Regions from separate parts of the Lactobacillus taiwanensis genome, predicted to be linked through region 1. Evidence: a T-box and tRNA genes for the amino acid it is inferred to sense, from the RefSeq annotation. Region 1 holds a T-box; the other regions hold tRNA genes.

Region 1 (6,204 bases):
TAATTTTTCTAAGACCCTATCAACTTTTGGTCCAATTATCTTTTGAGCTAAACCAAATTTTACTGTTAAAAAGGCATAGAGTAAGCCGCCAATAACCACTGCAAGTGTAACAAGAACAAATGAGGTTGGTCTGCGTTCGGGTGAAATAATTCTTCCACCGAAATCAACTACTCCGGTAACTATCACAAACATGGCCATTGAAAAGATTGCAATTCCAATAAATCGTCTCGATGTACGATTACTATTATATTTGTACCTAACCTTTAAGTGTTTTAAAGAAAGCCAGATAGTAATAATCAATCCAATATTTGTAGCTAAGAGCGGCCCATATACTTTAAAGAATTTAATCATTGGAAGTTGGACAGCAAATTTAATGATAATTCCTAAAATTAGGTATTTTATAGCTAGTCCGTTCTCTGATAGACCTTGTAAAATTGCCATCAAAACTGTAAATAGTCCTAAACTAATTGCCGTAAATGATGATAAGTACAAGACATTTGAACCTAGTTGATCGTAGCCATAAAAAATTGTATAAATTGGCGTTGCAATAGCAGCCATCCCCAATGAAGCTGGAATCATAACAAATAAGAATAATTCCAAGGTGTTTTCAATTTGGTTAGAAATGCTGGCGTAATCACGTCGTGCATGGGCACCTGATAAAAGTGGAATAGCAGTTACTGACATTGCAGTTGCTAAAGATACAATAATCATGATTAATTTATTTGCATTTAATCCAAACAATGCATACCATGATTCAATTTGATCAGAACTAGCATGAACAAACATAGCAATCATTGGATGGAAGGTATATTGGTCAATTAATTGAAACAAGGTGATTCCAGAATCAATGATGATAAATGGAATAGATTGATTAATAATTTCCCAGAAAATTCCTGCAGTAGAAATTTTAATTGCGTGGTTTGATTGCTCCATTAATGCGTTCAGTTCATTTCGCCTACGATATAAAAACCATACTAAGAGCAAAATTCCAAATACCGCACCAATAGCTGCAGCTAAATTTGATTGAACAACCGCATGAACATAGGATCCGTGTTGAACTTGCATAATAATATAAGCTGTCAATAGCATCCATATTACTCGGGCCAATTGTTCAATAAATTGAGACATAGCTGGAGGCATCATATCTGCATAACCTTGGAAATACCCACGCATGATACTCAAAATTGGAATAATTAAAACTGCATAAGAAAGACTTCTCATCACGGCAACTTGACGTGGATCACTTTTAGCTCCATGCAAAAGTGCACCAATGATATCATCAGTAGCTAAAATTGGAGCACCAAAATACATAATTGCTGCACAAATCACACCAAACATGGCCATCAAAATTAAGCCGCGTCTAAATAGTTTTCGCCCAATATCATATTCATTTAAAGCATTATATTTCGCCACCTGCTTGGCAACCGCTCCGGGAATACCTGCGGTAGAAATAATAATAAATAAACTATAAATATTATAGCTTTTCGCTGTTAAAGCATTGGCAATGTTCCCATGACTCCCCATCCAGGCATACCATGGAATAATATACAATGCTCCTAAAATTCGTGACACAATAGAGCCAAAAGTCATCCATGCGGAGCCTTTGACCATTGTCTCTTTAGTATTTTTAGTATTGTTTTCCATAAAGATAAATTTTCCCTATATCCAGTTAAGCGTCTGAATTATATATTACTCATTAATGTAAATTGTATTTACAAATATTAATTATTTAGGAAAAACTTAAATTACTTAGCAACAATATTAACAATCTTGTTTGGAATAACAATGACTTTTTTGACATCTTTTCCATCTAAGAATTTTTGAACATGATCAAGAGCAAGAGCTTCTTTTTCTAAGGTATCTTTATCACTATCCTTAGCAGCCTTAAATTTACCACGAAGCTTACCATTAACTTGAACCATAATTTCAACTGTTGATTCAACTAATTTTGTAGGATCATATTCTGGCCATTTAGCATATGCAATAGATTCATCATGACCAAATACTGACCAAATTTCTTCCATCATGTGTGGAGCAACTGGTGCAAGAAGCTTAACAAAACCTTCTGCATATTCACGTGGAATAGTCTTAGCTTTTTGAGCTGCATTCATAAAGACCATCATTTGACTGATTGCAGTATTAAAGTGTAAAGCTTCAAAGTCTTCAGTAACTTTCTTAACTGTTTCAGCATAAACCTTATCAAGCTCGCCATCATTTTCTTTAACAATCTTTTCTTGTGGAATTGCCTTTAAATCAAGATCATTAACAAATAGACGCCATACACGATCTAAGAACTTCTTAGTAGATGCTGGACCGTTGTCATCCCAATCAATTGACGCATCTAATGGTCCCATGAACATTTCATACATTCTAAGTGAATCTGCACCATATTCATCGATTACTTCATCAGGGTTAACAACATTTCCTTTAGACTTAGACATCTTTTCATGATTCTTTAAAATCAAGCCTTGGTTGTATAATTTTTGGAATGGCTCCTTAGTTGGGACAACGCCTAGATCATAAAGAACCTTGTGCCAAAATCTTGCATAAAGAAGGTGACGAACAGCGTGTTCTGCCCCACCAATATAAAGATCAACTGGAAGCCACTTCTTAAGTAAATCATAATCAGCTAATTCTTTATCATTATGTGGATCAACATAACGTAAGTAGTACCAGCTTGAACCAGCCCAGTTAGGCATAGTATTGGTTTCACGCCTACCTTTTCTACCGTTCTTATCAACAACATTTACCCAATCAGTCAGATTAGCTAATGGACTTTCCGGGGTACCAGATGGCTTAATGTCAGTTGCATGAGGCAAGCGAAGTGGTAATTCATCTTCAGGTACTAATGAAGTAGTACCATCTTCCCAGTGAATAACTGGAATTGGTTCACCCCAGTAGCGTTGACGAGAGAAATCCCAATCACGTAACTTATAATTTACCTTCTTTTGACCTACATGATGGTTTTCAAGCCATTCAATTATTCTCTTCTTAGCTTCTTCATTATCTAAACCGTCTAAAAATTCGGAATTAACATGCTTACCATTTCCAGTAAAGGCTTCTTTTTCTAAATTTCCGCCTTCAATTACTCTGTTAATTGGTAAATTAAATTTAGTTGCAAAAGCATAATCCCGATCATCATGTGCTGGTACAGCCATCACTGCACCAGTTCCGTAACTAGCTAAAACATAATCGGAAATCCAAATTGGTACTTCCTTACCATTTACTGGGTTAATTGCATAAGCACCAGTAAATACACCAGTTTTATCTTTGTTAAGATCGGTTCTTTCAAGATCTGACTTTGATTCAATCTTTTTAATATAAGCATCAACTGCTTCTTTTTGTTCAGGAGTAGTAATTTCTTGAACTAATTTACTTTCTGGGGCAAGAACTGTATAACTTACTCCAAATAGGGTATCTGGTCGCGTGGTAAAGACATCGAAAGTCTTATCGCTATCTTTAACTTTAAACGTAACTTGTGCACCTTCTGAGCGCCCAATCCAGTTACGTTGCATCTCCTTAACTGGTTCTGGCCAATCTAAATCGTCCAAATCCTCAAGCAGACGATCTGCATAAGCAGTCATTTTAAGCATCCATTGACGCATATTACGACGATAAACTGGGTAACCACCACGTTCAGTTTTACCATCAACTATTTCTTCATTAGCAACCACAGTACCCAAATCTGGTGACCAGTTAACAGGGACCTCCGCTTCATAAGCTAAGCCCTTCTTATACATCTGTTCAAAAACCCACTGAGTCCATTTATAATAATTTGGATCTGACGTTGTAACTTCACGATCCCAATCATATGAAAAGCCTAACTTATTGAGTTGTTTTTTGAAGTTAGCAATATTTTCCTTAGTAACTTTTTCTGGATCTTCACCAGTCTTCAAAGCATATTGTTCAGTTGGTAAACCAAAAGCATCCCAGCCCATTGGATGAAGGACATTATATCCTTGAGCCCGCTTCATTCTAGACATAATATCGGTTGCAGTATAACCTTCTGGATGACCCACGTGTAATCCTTTACCAGATGGGAATGGAAACATATCTAGAGCATAATAATTTTTCTTTTTAGGATCATTTCCTGTTTTAAAAGTATCATGCTCTGCCCAGTATTTTTGCCATTTTCTCTCTACAGTCTTGTGATTATACAATTAAATCTCTCCTTAAAACTAAAAAACGCCCTATGATCATAAAATCATAGGACGAAGTTCATTTCGCGTTACCACCTAAGTTCCACACATATTGTGCGACACTCCTGCCCCTTAACGCGGAAAGCAAACGATAGACTTTATCTATAAGGGCAAGTTCACAAGACAATTGTTAAGCTTTGCACCAACCAGCTCATCTCTAATAACAACCATCACTTGCTACTACTCCCTAGTCTTTATTTTTTTATGGATAATGATTATAATTTACCACATCTACTAGAAATTACAAGAGGAGAAATATTTTTGAAAAAGAAACATAATAATTTAACCATCCATGATACCCTAATTCCGGGATTTATTTTTTTAATTCTCTATGTAATCTGGGCACTTTTAGTTATTAATCAAACTTCATTTATCCAATCTTTTGATAAAACTATTATTGATCTAGTTTCTAATAACAATGCAACTAATATAGCAATTGCAACTAAGTTAACAGTAATTGGCAATACTAGTACCTTAACAGTAGCAACAATCGTATTATTCATCGGATTATTATTCGCTAAAAAGTTTGCTTACGCTTTTTTTACGGCAGGATTAATGATTTGTGCTAATGGATATAACTGGATTACTAAGCATGCAGTTGAACGACATCGACCTTTAGTCCATCACTTAGTTTATGCCGATGGCTATAGTTTCCCATCAGGACACTCTGTAGGAAGCGCCACATTCTTCGGCATTCTAATTGTGCTAACTATTTTATTAGTTAAAAGTAAGTTTTGGCAAACTATATTAATTATTATTTGGGCTCTCTTCCCGCTTTTTATTGGGTACACTAGAATTTTCTGTCACGTTCATTACCCTTCTGATGTTGTTGGCGGGTGGCTAGAAGGAACGACTTTTGTTTTACTGGGTTTTTCAGTTTTATACCATCTATACTTAAACAAAAAATATGAATAAAAAAGCTAACTGAGATCAAAATTCTCAGTTAGCTTTTTTCGTATACATTTTTTTCTGTTTGTATAGTTGATTAAGTAATAAAGATAGAATGATGACGATTAAAGAGACAACATACACCGACTTTGAAGCAAAATACCCAAAAAGACGTATAAATTGGTACTAAAATTAAAGCTAAGTCTGCGGCTACTAAAATGAGTAACATATTTAGTATTACTTTTATTTTACATGTTCACTCACATAATTTTTTAGCGCTTCTACCTTATCTGTATGTTCCCAAGGTAAATCAACATCAGTTCTTCCAAAATGGCCATAAGCAGCCGTTTGACGATAAATAGGACGTCTTAAGTTCAACATTTCGATAATACCTGCTGGTCTTAGATCAAAAACATTTCGAACTGCTTCAACTAATAAATCTTCACTTACCTTACTTGTTCCATGAGTATCAACCATAATTGAAACTGGGTGAGCTACTCCAATCGCGTAAGCTAATTGAATTTCACATTGATAAGCTAAATCTGCAGCAACAATATTTTTGGCTACATATCTAGCAGCATAACTAGCACTCCGGTCAACTTTAGTTAAATCCTTCCCAGAGAAAGCACCACCACCATGGCGAGCATATCCACCATAAGTATCAACAATAATTTTACGACCAGTTAAACCTGAATCTCCTTTAGGCCCACCGATAACAAAACGACCTGAAGGATTGATCAAAAACTTAGTACTCTCATCAAGATATTGAGATGGAATAACTTTTTTAATAACCATATCAATCATGGCCTCACGAATTTCATCATTAGTTACTGTTGCATCAGTTTGAGTAGAAATGACAACTGTATCAACGCGTTTTGGCCTATTTTCCTCATCGTATTCAACAGTCACTTGTGCTTTTGCATCTGGTCTTAACCAATCAAGACGTCCTTCTTTACGAAGACTAGACACGCGACGCATTAAAGAGTGCGCTAAAGAAATAGGTAGTGGCATTAGTTCGGGAGTTTCTTTAATGGCAAACCCAAACATTAGACCTTGATCTCCAGCTCCAATTTTATCTAAATCATCTTTATCTTCATGATTTTCACGTGTTTCAAGC
Region 2 (6,204 bases), 900 kb from region 1:
TAAGGATATTTTCCATGTTGGCTCCGCGCCAACCATAAATAGATTGATCAGCATCCCCAACAACACAAATATTTTTATATTGAGCAGCTAAAGCAACACAAAGCTGATATTGAGCTTCATTTGTATCCTGATACTCATCTACTAGAATATAGCGGAACTTATTTTGATAATAATGAAGCGTTTCTTTATCTTTTTTGAATAAAATTAAAGTTTGCATAATCAAATCATCAAAATCCATAATTTGATCACGCTTTAAACGGTGTTGATATTCTGCATAAATTTGAGCAGTTACTTTTTCAAAAGGACTGGCTGCTTGTTCCTTAAAATTTTTAGGAGTAAGCAAGTCATTTTTCCCATTAGAAATAGCACCTAAAATTGCTTTTGGATCATACAATTTAGGATCAATATTAAGATCTTTTTCAATTCGCTTAATTAAAGTCAACTGCTCTGCAGAATCTGCAATTGAAAAATTGTTTGAATAGCCAATTTTTTCTGCATCTCGGCGTAAAATGCGAACGCACAAAGCATGGAAGGTAGACATCCAAACACTATCAGCAGCTGGTCCTAAGAGCTTTTGAACACGCTCCTTCATTTCGCTAGCTGCCTTATTAGTAAAAGTAATGGCTAAAACATTCCATGGTGCAACGCCTTTTTCTTCAATTAAATAGGCAATTCGACGTGTTAAAACTGATGTTTTTCCACTACCAGCTCCAGCAACTACTAAAAGTGGACCTTCAGTACACTGCACAGCTTTTTTCTGCTGAGGATTTAATCCTGCAAGAATTGTTTCTTCGCTCATTGCTTCTTCCTTTTCTTAATTACTCAAACACTAAAATAGACTTGTCTATTATAACAAAAAACAACGATAGCTTTTAACTTAACTATCGTTGTTTTGGAATTAATCATATTGTGTTAAATTAAACTCTTTAATTAAATCAAGAAGCTTTTTAGCATAACCTGGATCTGTTGCATAACCATCTGTCTCTAGAGCTTGCGCTTGGCTAGCATAATCTTTAGCCACTAAAACATGTTGATATTGATTTCTATTCCAGCTTGTTCCATTTACAAATAAACGTGTATGAGCTTGGATAGATTCGTCGTAAGATTCATATACACGAAAGCGTCCCGTTACCGTCTCCCAGTGGTCATTCACAAATTCAGAAGTAGTCAACTCTTTACTTGTATTAGGATCCGTTCCCTTTACACCAAACAAATTATTGTATTTTTTAGAGAGTTCGCTTTGACCAAAGTTACTCTCTAAACACGCTTGGGCAATCGTGACACTAGGAAAAAGTCCATAAGGTTTATCGGCTCTTTGAGCAATTGGAGCTACTACCTTGATAAAGTTTTCCTTATTTTGAAGAGAGCGTTCTTTTTCTAACTGCTCTTGTCGTAATCTTTCATTAGTCACGACCTGATGACGCCAATACAAAAATCCTGATAAAATTATTACCAAAGTAAAACAAATAGCAAAAGCTCTTGCAACTACATATTGAATATTTTTTTGACGGCGTCTGCGTGACATTTTAATTCATCTTCCTTCTCATCACTTGCTTTAAAGGCAGTGCAATTGCTGGAGTAAGAACAGCAGTAAAGATTGCTTCTACAACACCATTAACGCCTAAAACACTTAATAAAATTGCAATTAAAGGAGCAGAATTTTGAGTTTGCCCCAATGAATGAAGTAAAACCGACGGATCTTTCATATACCATAAACTAGTAATACCGATTACTAATAATGTATTAGCAAGTGAAGTACATAAACCAGCTATGGTATAAACAACAGTTTTTTGCAAATTAGAATCATCCTTAGCAGCTTGTCCGATCATCCCTGCAATAAAACCTGCGGCTGTACGAGGAACTAATGCAATCAAAACATTGCGGAATAACAGCATACTGACGATATCGCCCGGCTGTGTATAAGCTACAAATAAGCTCAATAATCCCCAAAATAAACCAATAGTTGTCCCAAATCCCGGTCCCATTAAGCAGCCAGCCAAACCAACAGTCAAAGGTATAGTCGTAATTGATGGCAAGCCTGGTAAAATGCGAATATAGCCAATATAAGGGACAAATGTTTGAACTAAAATAATTGCAATAAAAATAGCACTAATGGCAATTCTAAAAGTTTTTTTATTAATCATAGTCTTTCCTGCTTTATTAATTTTTAACTTTAGCAAAAAAGAAAGCCGCATTTGCGACTTCCTTTTCTTAGTAGTGCGGGCGAGAAGACTCGAACTTCCACGATCTAAAAGCGATCACAAGATCCTTAGTCTTGCGCGTCTGCCATTCCGCCACGCCCGCGGTACTTAACTAATATACCAGATAATTTTTCTTTTAGCAAATGGATTTTTGGTTTTTATTTATTTTTCTTTACTAAGACTAGTTTTCCGCCACATTTACCACATCGATATTTTCGCGTATTGACTCTTCTAACACGCGGATATTGAAGGTGGCAATTTTCGCATTCGTAAATATATTTTTTCTTCTGTCTACGCCTTAAGCCAAGATCTGGTGCATATCGACTGCCACCAACATAAGCTAGAAGATTTTTAAAATCACGATTTCGATGCTGGTAGCCTCTACCTGCTAAATGTAAATGATAATGCGTTAATTCATGTTTAATAATTCCAATAAGATCTGCGCGATATCTTTCTTCTAAAAAATGACCATTGATATCAATATGGTGATCATTAAGAAAGTATCTTCCTCCAGTAGTTGTCATACGATTATTAATTTTGACCTCATACTTAAACGGCACATGAAAATATTTCAATGAAATTTCTTCTACTAATTTTTGTAACTCTTCTTGATTCATTTTCGAATTAATTTTTGATATAAACTAGCCTGTTTTGGAGAAGAGATTCTTCTCTTTAAAGCCGTTACAATTTTTTGCTTTACTGTCTCTTGTCCATCTATCCAAGTACCCGTGAACAAGTGAATTGAATATGAGTCTTTACTAGGATTACACAAAACACCATCTGGATAGACATGAATGCCAGCCTTTAATCTTTGTTCATAATTACCTGTTTTTAGGCCGTATTTCCCTTTTAAAATATCAGTTACTGACAAGCTGTTTACACCAGCCATTTGATTATTTTTATCAAAAGTAAATTTTTTATCCTGATAATAGTCGAGTATATCTTTTATAAAGGGATGATGTACTTCCGCGCCAAAGATAGCGGCTGATAAGTAGTCATTGTTCTCAAACCCAATAAAAGCATGATTACTTAAAAGTGGATCTAATTTTTTAAGAATTCTAACGTCTGTATCTAAGTAAATTCCACCTTGCTCATAAATCGCACGAGCACGAATATAGTCCGACACAAAAGCCCATTTTTTTGCTTGATAAGCTTGTTCAATATACTTATTTTCATGCATATCAAAGCTATCTTCATTCCACTCAATAAATTCATAGTCAGGCAATTTCTTTTTCCAAGTTGCAATACATTCCTCAACTAATGGTAACTTAGGATTATGCCCTACCCAAACGTAGTGAATTTTTTTAGGGATCATCTTTTTACCTTTCTAAGAAAGCGTGCAATAAAATCTACAATATCTTGATTAAAGTCCAACTTCATTATAAACATAATTACTGCATAAATAATCAACATTAAAATGGACTTAACTGCCATATTTAAAAAAATTGAATTAATCAAGTTAGGCATGAACATACCAGCAATTAGCGTGATTATTCCAATTAAGAAATACTTAGGTACATCATAAAAAGCTTCTTTAAAATTATAATCATCTCTCACAATCCAAAGTCGCAAAATTAGAACTACAAATTCCGTTATTAAAATTGCGATTGTTGCCCCACCTGCTCCGTATGGCCGATCTAATAAAGCCGCTAATACGACTTCAATGATTGCTCCAATAACTACTGGGATAGCATATTCTTTATCTCTCCTGTTAGCTAATGCAAATTGATTAGCAAATACTCCTCCCATAGGAATCATAATAATCGTTAAGGTAAAGAAGAACATTAAAGGAGTCATTGGAATAAACTTTTTTCCAAAGAAAAACGGCACAAACTGCTTAGTGTTTGCCATAATAATAACCGCAAACAAGGTACCAAGCATTGTCGTTGCTTCAAGCGACTTCTTCAAAACAACTTTCTGCGTTTCTTTTTCCTCACTAGCCATTTTTGGCATGATAACTAAAGAAATACTAGTAATTACTCCCAAGATCATATTAGAAATTCTTTGCGAATTATCATAAAAGGCAACCTGCGTTGAATTGCTAAAGAAGCCCAAAATCGGCTTATCAAGTGACGTATAAATTTGTGTAGCAATCTGCGGAATCATCAAAGTAATGATAGAAACAATCGTAGTTTTATATTTATAAAAATGATTAACCGGTTTACCAACATAGCGATGGATATCAAGCCAAAAAACAAATGACCCGAGCATAGTTGAAACTGACATAATTAAAAAGTACTTCCAAAGGTCAGCTGGTGATTTAATTAATAGCAAGATCAAAACTACACTTGCTAATTTAACAGCAGTATTTTTTAAAACCACTCGTCCAAAATCTGCTAATCCTTGAAAGAACCATGAAATATCAACTTGTGCCGAGATTAAATATGGCACCATTAAGATCAAATAGTTCCAATATTGAATATGAAAAATGTTAGTAATTAACAACGTAATTAAAATCGTAACTAATCCGGCAATTGCTTGAAAATACCATAGGCCCCAAAAAGCATCAGTCAATTCTTGCGGTGTTCCATAAGTTCTAGTTCGAGAAACAGTTCGTATTCCAATATAAGAAACTGACAAAGTACAAAATACCATTAAAAACTGCACAGTATTATTAACACTGCCATAAATACCATAAGTCTTAGGTCCTAAAACTCGAGACAAATATGGAACGGTAATTAACGGTACTAAAACTAGAAAAATCTGGTAGACCGCATTATATAAAATATTAAGAAAAGTTCGCTTCACTACTTTTTCCTCTAAAACTTCTTTGTCATGTAATTAAAGATAGGTTCGCAAGAATCAAGATAGTCAACTTCATCAATTAACTCACGCCAATCAAAACGCTGATTTTTGTATTGATGATCATCAGGATGTCTCAAAACTTGCAGAAGTTCTTTTTGTGAGTTAACACAAGGTCCCGGCGTAACATCTTCGTATGGACTTAACAATAAGCCACGTACTTTCTCGTACTGTTTTAAATAATTAGTAATAAAAATAATTGGCTTATCCAAGTGCAGGTAATCAAAATAAATTGATGAGAAATCTGTAATTAAGAAATCTGTATTTCCGAGCAGTTCATATAAATCAAGATTATTTTCAAATAAATAACTATTATTTAAGAACGCAATATTTGAGAAGTAACTATTTAAATCTTCAAACATCCGCATTTCATAAGGATGAAGTTTCACGATTAAATACTGATGATTTGCTTTTAAAGCATCATTTAATTTATAAGAATCAAAATCTTGAAAAGCAAAATAATTACCTTGTTTTATTTCTTCCATAACGAACTTATCTTCTAACTCATAGCGAAAAGTTGGCATATAGATTCCTATTTGTGCTTGATCATCCTTAGTTTTAAATAAATCTGCTAGTAATTTTTCCTTAGAAATTGCTGGTTGATCAATGTAATCAATTCTAGGAAAGCCAAGTTTTTGATATTTTTTACCTTCAATTGCCATACAAGCACTCATTAAACTTTCATAGAGATCGGAGCTTGAAGTTACCAGGTCCGCATTTTTATGCCATAGCTTTTGGTTACGCTTATTATCACGATAGCGTGTATTATGCGCCATAAAGCCCATTCGCTTCAAAGGTACGCCATGCCAGAATTGAATGTTAACTTGATCTCGTCGCGCTTTAAAAGGTTGATGAGTGGTGATCACATATTTAGCAGTACCAATTTTTTTCCAAGTTTCCCAAGATAAGTGAGAAGATGGCCAAGGCTCAACTAAAGTAATGTTATAGTCAGGATGTTTTGCCTTAATATATTTATAAAATAAATAGCCGTTTGAACCGGATCTACCTGAGCCATTTAAAACTACAATATTCTTTTCTTTAATTGGTCGAAGACTTGCAAGGAAACTCATTCCCCATAAGTATAAGCGAAAAAATAAACTTTTCATTTAAATGTTCCTTAAATAAATGGATTTGTTGACAAATATTTAACATTTGCCAATTATATACTCATTACTAAGGGTATAAAAAAAGCTTGAGTAAA
Region 3 (6,204 bases), 930 kb from region 1:
CATCGCTTGCATTTGGAGGAAAATTCCAGCTTTCTTCAAAACTATCTTGCAAAGCACTCTGATAACCAGTATCTAGCGTAGTATAGATCTTCAGACCTTTATTCATCACATCTTCTTCTTTTAAGCCATAGCGATCAATTGCTTCATCAACCACCGCATCAAAGAAGTAAGGATAACGATATCCATCTTCTTGAGAAAAAGTATCTTCTAAAGTTAAAGTAGTTCTTTTAGCATTATCTGCCTGCGTCTTAGAAATTTTACCTGTATCAGCCATTAAGCCTAAAACAACATTACGACGCGCAACGGCATTATCCATATGATCAATTGGATTGTAGTAACTTGGACTACGAAGCATCCCTGCAATAGTTGCTGCCTCCCCAACAGTAACATCGTTAGCGTTTTTACCAAAATATCGTCTTGCTGCATCTTGAACACCCCAAACTCCATTACCGAAGTAGGCATTATTTAGATACATAGTTAAAATATCTTTTTTAGAATAGACACGATTAATTTCGATCGCAAAAAATAACTCTTCTATTTTTCTAGAAAAAGTCTGCTTTTGTGTAAGTAACGCATTCTTTGCCAACTGCTGCGTTAGAGTAGATCCACCACCAACAATTCCGTGGTGAATTAGACTACTTACTGCAGCACGTGCCATTCCTTTTACACTGAAACCAGGATTTTTATAAAAAGTCCGATCTTCTGTTGCAATAACGGCATCTTGAATATAAGGCGAGATTTGATTCAATTCCACAAATGATCCTTTTTGCGAATAAAGTGACCCTGCTTTTTGATTTTTATTATCATAGATAGTAGTTGTCGTAGAAAGTGCTGCCTTCATATTTGAAATATTTGAAGTTTTTACCTTAACGGTATAATAGGTACAAACAAATAAACAACACGACAATAAAATTAAAATTAACCAACGCCAAATTTGAAAACGATGGTTGAAGTTTTTAATCGCTAAATAAACGCGATGCCAAAACTCATGATTTTGGGAATGCATAAAATTAAAACTCCCTTTTCGTCAATAAACCTAATATGACGATTTTAGCATATCTTTATTTGAAAAATAGTATTTTAAAAGTTAAAAATTAGATAAGGTGGAAAAGATGGCCACATACCATTATTCTCTGATATATCCGAAAGATTACTCACAAAGAAGTGTAGATAAATTAATGCGTAAATTATTAATTCCAAGAAAATGGCGTCATTTTTTGCGTACTGAAAATAAAATACTAGTTAATGGAAAATACTTACCCTTAAATTTTTTAGTAAAGGCTGGCGACAAAATAGATATTTATCTTGATCAAGTAGAGAGTGAGCAGCAAACCTATCCTGCAAGTGGTAAATTACCAGAAATAATTTATGAAGATTCCGATGTCTTAGTGATCAATAAACCAGCTGGTCAAAAAACGCATCCTAACTTAAATGAAACAAATACTGCTTTAAATGATTGTGCAACTTATCTTGGCTACAGTCCTTATATTGTACACCGACTTGATATGCTTACCAACGGTCTTTTATTAGTAGCTAAAAATCCAGCAGTTGTGCCAATTTTAAATAGGCAGTTAACCAATAAAACATTGCACCGTGAATACTTGGCTTGGGTAAATAAATCTAGTAAGTTAAAACAGAGTGGCACTATTTCTTTTCCAATTGGTCATGACCCAAGTGATCAAAGAAAAAGAATGGTACGTGAAGATGGGCAAAAAGCTCTTACTCAGTATAAAATTATTGAAGAACATGATGATAAAGTATTAGTAAAGCTAATTTTAGAGACTGGCCGCACTCATCAAATTAGGGTACATTTAGCTGCTCTAAATGCTCCAATTATCGGTGATCCGCTGTACAATTCTAATTACCACGACGGAGAAAAATTACAGTTAACTGCCTACCAACTTACTTTTATGAGGCCGTTTAAATTTGAAAGTAAAACTGTTAAATTAAGATAAAAATAAAAGAGATATGCAAAAATGCATATCTCTTTTTTCAAGTGCCCCAAACAGGAGTCGAACCTGCACTCACTTGCGTGAACAGCGACCTGAACGCTGCGCGTCTGCCAATTCCGCCATTGAGGCAACCTTTATAACATATCTATCATACCAAAAAGTTGATGAAGTTGGAAAGGTTAATAATAAAATATTAATACTAAAAAATCATAATTAGAATTTATATTACTTTTTAAGCCCATACTTCAATTACCCAAATACTTCGGCAGCCGCAACAACTTTGAGCAACTCTTCATTTACCTTATCACGTCCATATGCATCAAGAAAGCGATCGCGATATTTACTAGTCTTCAAATTAAACCCAAGCGTCCAAACACTCCAAAACAAATCGATATGGTGATCACCCACACCTGCACAATCAAGATCAATGAATCCTGAAAACTTCCAGTTATCTAGAATAATATTCGGTAAACAGTAATCTCCATGCAGTAAAACTTTGCTTTGCAAAGCATTTTTACCAGAAATTAAAACTTCATGAGCCTCTTCGGCTGAACGATAACCAAAACTATCCGGAAAACTCGACTTATCATAATTACCTGTCCGATAATTATTTTCCGCGTTTGCCAAATACTCTGTCGTTCGATCCATAATGAGACAATCACTATAGTCTATTTCGTGCAATTTTCTTAATTCGGTGGCAATCGTATCGCATAAGCGCTTTGGATTAGCTAAATATTCGCTATCTATACAATCATGTCCTACTACTGCCTTAGTTAACAGCCAATCATGATTATTTGAACTATAGTTCAATACTTCAGCGCCTAAATTCTTTGAGTAAAAATATTGTGTCATTTTAGCTTTTTTTTCAAGCATACCAGTTTTGGCGCATTTTAAATAATAACCGCCATCTTTATCAATAAAATATACGCGAGCTTCAGGAGATGATGAACTATCATAAATATCCGCATCAGCAATAAAATGTTGCAATTCTTGTGGCACTTGATTTGAAATTTTCTTAATTAAAGTCTTTTTCATTAAAATAATCCCATATAATGATGAAGCAAATAATCAGATGCTTTCTTCAGAGTTAAGTAATTAATATTATTAGAAAACAGCATAATCATTTCCTTAGTTTTGTAGTTAGCAACAAAACAAGCATTGTATCCAGGAATACTACCTTCTGCACGAATAACATCGTCCTTAAAATACACTCCACCAAAGTAAGCTACTTCTTGATGCTTAGCCTGCTGAGCATATTCATTAATCATCTTCGGATCTTTTAAAACGCTGTTATACACAAATTTCCAGTAATCATTAGGTGATATAAATAAATTTCCTGCTCCAAAATCAGATGATGTAGTCACAACTACTTTATGCCAGTCAACATTGCTACTCATTGGTTGAGGAATCTCATTTTGATTAACTTCAGAGTAATCCTTAATTTGACGCAGTTTTAATGGCTTAGCAAAATTCTTCTGAATATAGTCGTTATAGCTTAAATGACTTTCCTTACTGATAATTGCAGCTAATAACTCATAGTCTACATCTTGATAATCCCAAGTATGAAGATGATCATTTTGCATATACTTAAGCATATAGGCAATTTGTTCTTCTTGATTTTTAAGTGGTTCAGATGGACGAGCATTATTGATTAATCCACTTGTGTGATTCATTAATTCACGAATTGTAATATCTTGGCTACCTGAAACTTGTGGATAATATTTTGACAAAGGCGTATTCCAATTCAGCTGCCCTTTTTGCTGCAACTGATAAATTGCGGTTCCCGTTATAATCTTTTGAAGAGAAGCAGTTGGAAATAGCTGATCTGCATTCACTAGGTCATTTTTGTTAGACGTTTCATTATTTTTAATGACAATTGGCTTGCCGTCTTTACCGCTAACGAGCATCAAACCATTAATATGATTAGATTTCATATAAGACTTTAGCTGCTTTTGTGAATTTTTAAGTCCAGGATCAATCCTGCTTCCTGAAGGCACAATAAATAAAAACACTGAGAACATACAGATAGCTAAGAAAATATAGAGGATAATTTTTTTCAGACGCATAGTTATTCCTTCCAATTATTACCTAAGGCAACTACGTTTTTGCAGAATTTCCTTTTATTGCTTTTCTTTAATTGTATGCCTAAGATGTAAATGTACTCAAGCTAACACTGGAAAAAATAAAAAGTGTACTAATTCCAATTATTTATGGAAAAGTACACTTTTCACTGATAAATTCTACTTATTTCTTCTCAAGCACCGCCACTGCTTCAACGTGCGGAGTTTGAGGGAACATATCAACAGGATCAATTTCGTTAAAGTCATAACCCTGTTCACGGAACAATTGTAGATCTCTAATCATTGTAGCCGGATTGCATGAGATATAAACAATCTTCTTAGGATCAGTTTCAACGGCTGCATCAATAAATTCTGGTGTTAATCCCTTTCTTGGTGGATCAACAAAGATCACATCAGTCTTAAGTCCTTCCTTAGCCCAGCGTGGCATTACTTCTTCAGCTTTTCCGACAACATATTCAGCATTATGAATACCATTTAATTTTGCATTAGCGTTAGCATCGTCAACAGCTGGCTTAATAACTTCCATCCCTCGAACTGCCTTAACATGCTTAGCAACTGACAAGCCAATAGTTCCAATTCCAGAATAAGCATCGATCACTACATCATCAGGTTTGAGGTCTGCCTTTTGAATTGCCAAGTCATATAAGCGCGGAGTTTGCAGTGAATTAATTTGAAAGAAACTTTGTGGTGAAATCTTAAAACTAACATCCCCAATTTTGTCGGTAATCTGAGGCTCTCCCCACAGCAAGTAATCTTTCTTACCTAAAATCACGTTAGTCTTTTTAGGATTATGGTTCAACACTACGCTTGTAACACCTTTAATTTCACTGATTTCTTTAGTCACTTTTTGCAATTGTGGAAAATCCTTATGCAAGCAGACCAAAATCACCATAATCTCTCCACTTGCTTTTGAGCGCCGTACATCAAGGTAACGCACTTCACCTTTATTGTGAATTTCATCATAAGCTGGTATATAATTCGTTCTTAAAATATCACGAACTTTAATTAAAACTCGATCAATTTCTGGATCCGTGGTAAAGAAATTAGTTAACGGTACTAAATCATGTGAATGCTTTCTAAAGAAACCAATATCAAGCTTGCCATGAACTTCACGAACTGGCACTTGTGCCTTATTACGATAGCCTGTCTCTTCTGGACTAGGCAAAGTCTGACCAACCTTAATATTATCTAAGTCGGCCTTATGTAATAAGTTCACTACTTGATTACGTTTAAATTCAAGTTGCTTTTCATATTTAATATGAGCAAGTGAGGCTAAACCTGTTTGAACCCATTGACGAAGTTCAACGTTAATTCTATCTGGACTTTCCTTCTTAATTTTTTCAATTTTCGCAAAGGCAAAATTCTTCTTTACCTTTAAAATTTTAGCGGAAACTACTTCGCCTGGAAGAGCATTATTTACAAAGATAGTCATTCCGTCTAAGTGAGCAACGCCCATTGCTTCATAAGATAAATCCGTAATTTCTAAGTCGACAATTTGATTTTTTTGCATAATTTCAATTCCTTTTTAGATACTTGCTACTATTTTACTAAAAAATACTATTGCTTTTTAAAAGAATAGGCACTAAAGACACTTAAAATAAATCCTAAAATCAAGCTACAAATGATTAAACTCCAGGATCCTAAAACGAAGTCTCCCTTAAGCCACATATTGTTTAAAAGCATTCCCCAATCAAATGGCCACCATATACTCCAAGAAGTTCTACTTAAAAACATTGCCAAAATTGAACTTAAAAATCCAATTCCTAGGGCAAAATATAAGTTAGTAATACGGAAAAGCCATGAATAAAACGGAACTAGCCAAATGGAAGTTAAGAAAATTCCAATCCCTGAGCAAAGCATCCAAACAATTTCTTCACTACTTGAAAAAATGAATCGTACACAAATTACCAAAGCTAAGAAAATCACGCTCATTAAAGCTGCTTGTAAAATTCCATGAATAATTCGCCCAACTTCGTAAGTAAAAAGATCTTGCGGCGAAGTTAAAATTTCTTTGAATTTTGTAGCTTGGTTTTGATAATAAGTACTAATTCCGATTACGAGAGCAATTGACATATTTAACCAAAAATAACTCCATTGTCCCATCATTAATTGCACCGAATATTGATTATCCCAGAAAACAGCAGTCATCATCAAAATGGCAATTAATGGCA

The links. A T-box is a leader RNA that pairs with one kind of tRNA and senses whether it is charged. The one in region 1 lies ahead of leuS (leucine--tRNA ligase), so its partner is inferred to be a tRNA-Leu.
Region 2: it has a tRNA-Leu gene. The T-box ahead of leuS (leucine--tRNA ligase) is inferred to sense a tRNA for this amino acid. The anticodon was not compared.
Region 3: it has a tRNA-Leu gene. The T-box ahead of leuS (leucine--tRNA ligase) is inferred to sense a tRNA for this amino acid. The anticodon was not compared.

What each region holds. Positions count from the first base shown of each region.
Region 1 covers NZ_CP059276.1:519,632-525,835, reverse strand. The annotation lists gene H1A07_RS02500 (putative polysaccharide biosynthesis protein) at 1-1,644, opposite strand, end outside; gene leuS (leucine--tRNA ligase) at 1,746-4,160, opposite strand; T-box leader at 4,205-4,403, opposite strand; gene H1A07_RS02490 (phosphatase PAP2 family protein) at 4,404-5,114, shown strand; gene metK (methionine adenosyltransferase) at 5,331-6,204, opposite strand, start outside.
Region 2 covers NZ_CP059276.1:1,514,871-1,521,074, forward strand. The annotation lists gene pcrA (DNA helicase PcrA) at 1-799, opposite strand, end outside; gene H1A07_RS07345 (glycoside hydrolase family 73 protein) at 899-1,525, opposite strand; gene H1A07_RS07350 (ECF transporter S component) at 1,527-2,144, opposite strand; tRNA gene H1A07_RS07355 (tRNA-Leu) at 2,219-2,304, opposite strand; gene H1A07_RS07360 (SprT family protein) at 2,360-2,818, opposite strand; gene H1A07_RS07365 (glycosyltransferase family 32 protein) at 2,815-3,516, opposite strand; gene H1A07_RS07370 (oligosaccharide flippase family protein) at 3,513-4,949, opposite strand; gene H1A07_RS07375 (CDP-glycerol glycerophosphotransferase family protein) at 4,961-6,109, opposite strand.
Region 3 covers NZ_CP059276.1:1,479,046-1,485,249, forward strand. The annotation lists gene H1A07_RS07210 (PBP1A family penicillin-binding protein) at 1-1,006, opposite strand, end outside; gene H1A07_RS07215 (RluA family pseudouridine synthase) at 1,113-1,955, shown strand; tRNA gene H1A07_RS07220 (tRNA-Leu) at 1,998-2,081, opposite strand; gene H1A07_RS07225 (aminoglycoside 3'-phosphotransferase) at 2,202-2,987, opposite strand; gene H1A07_RS07230 (serine hydrolase domain-containing protein) at 2,987-4,018, opposite strand; gene rlmD (23S rRNA (uracil(1939)-C(5))-methyltransferase RlmD) at 4,197-5,543, opposite strand; gene H1A07_RS07240 (lantibiotic immunity ABC transporter MutE/EpiE family permease subunit) at 5,591-6,204, opposite strand, start outside.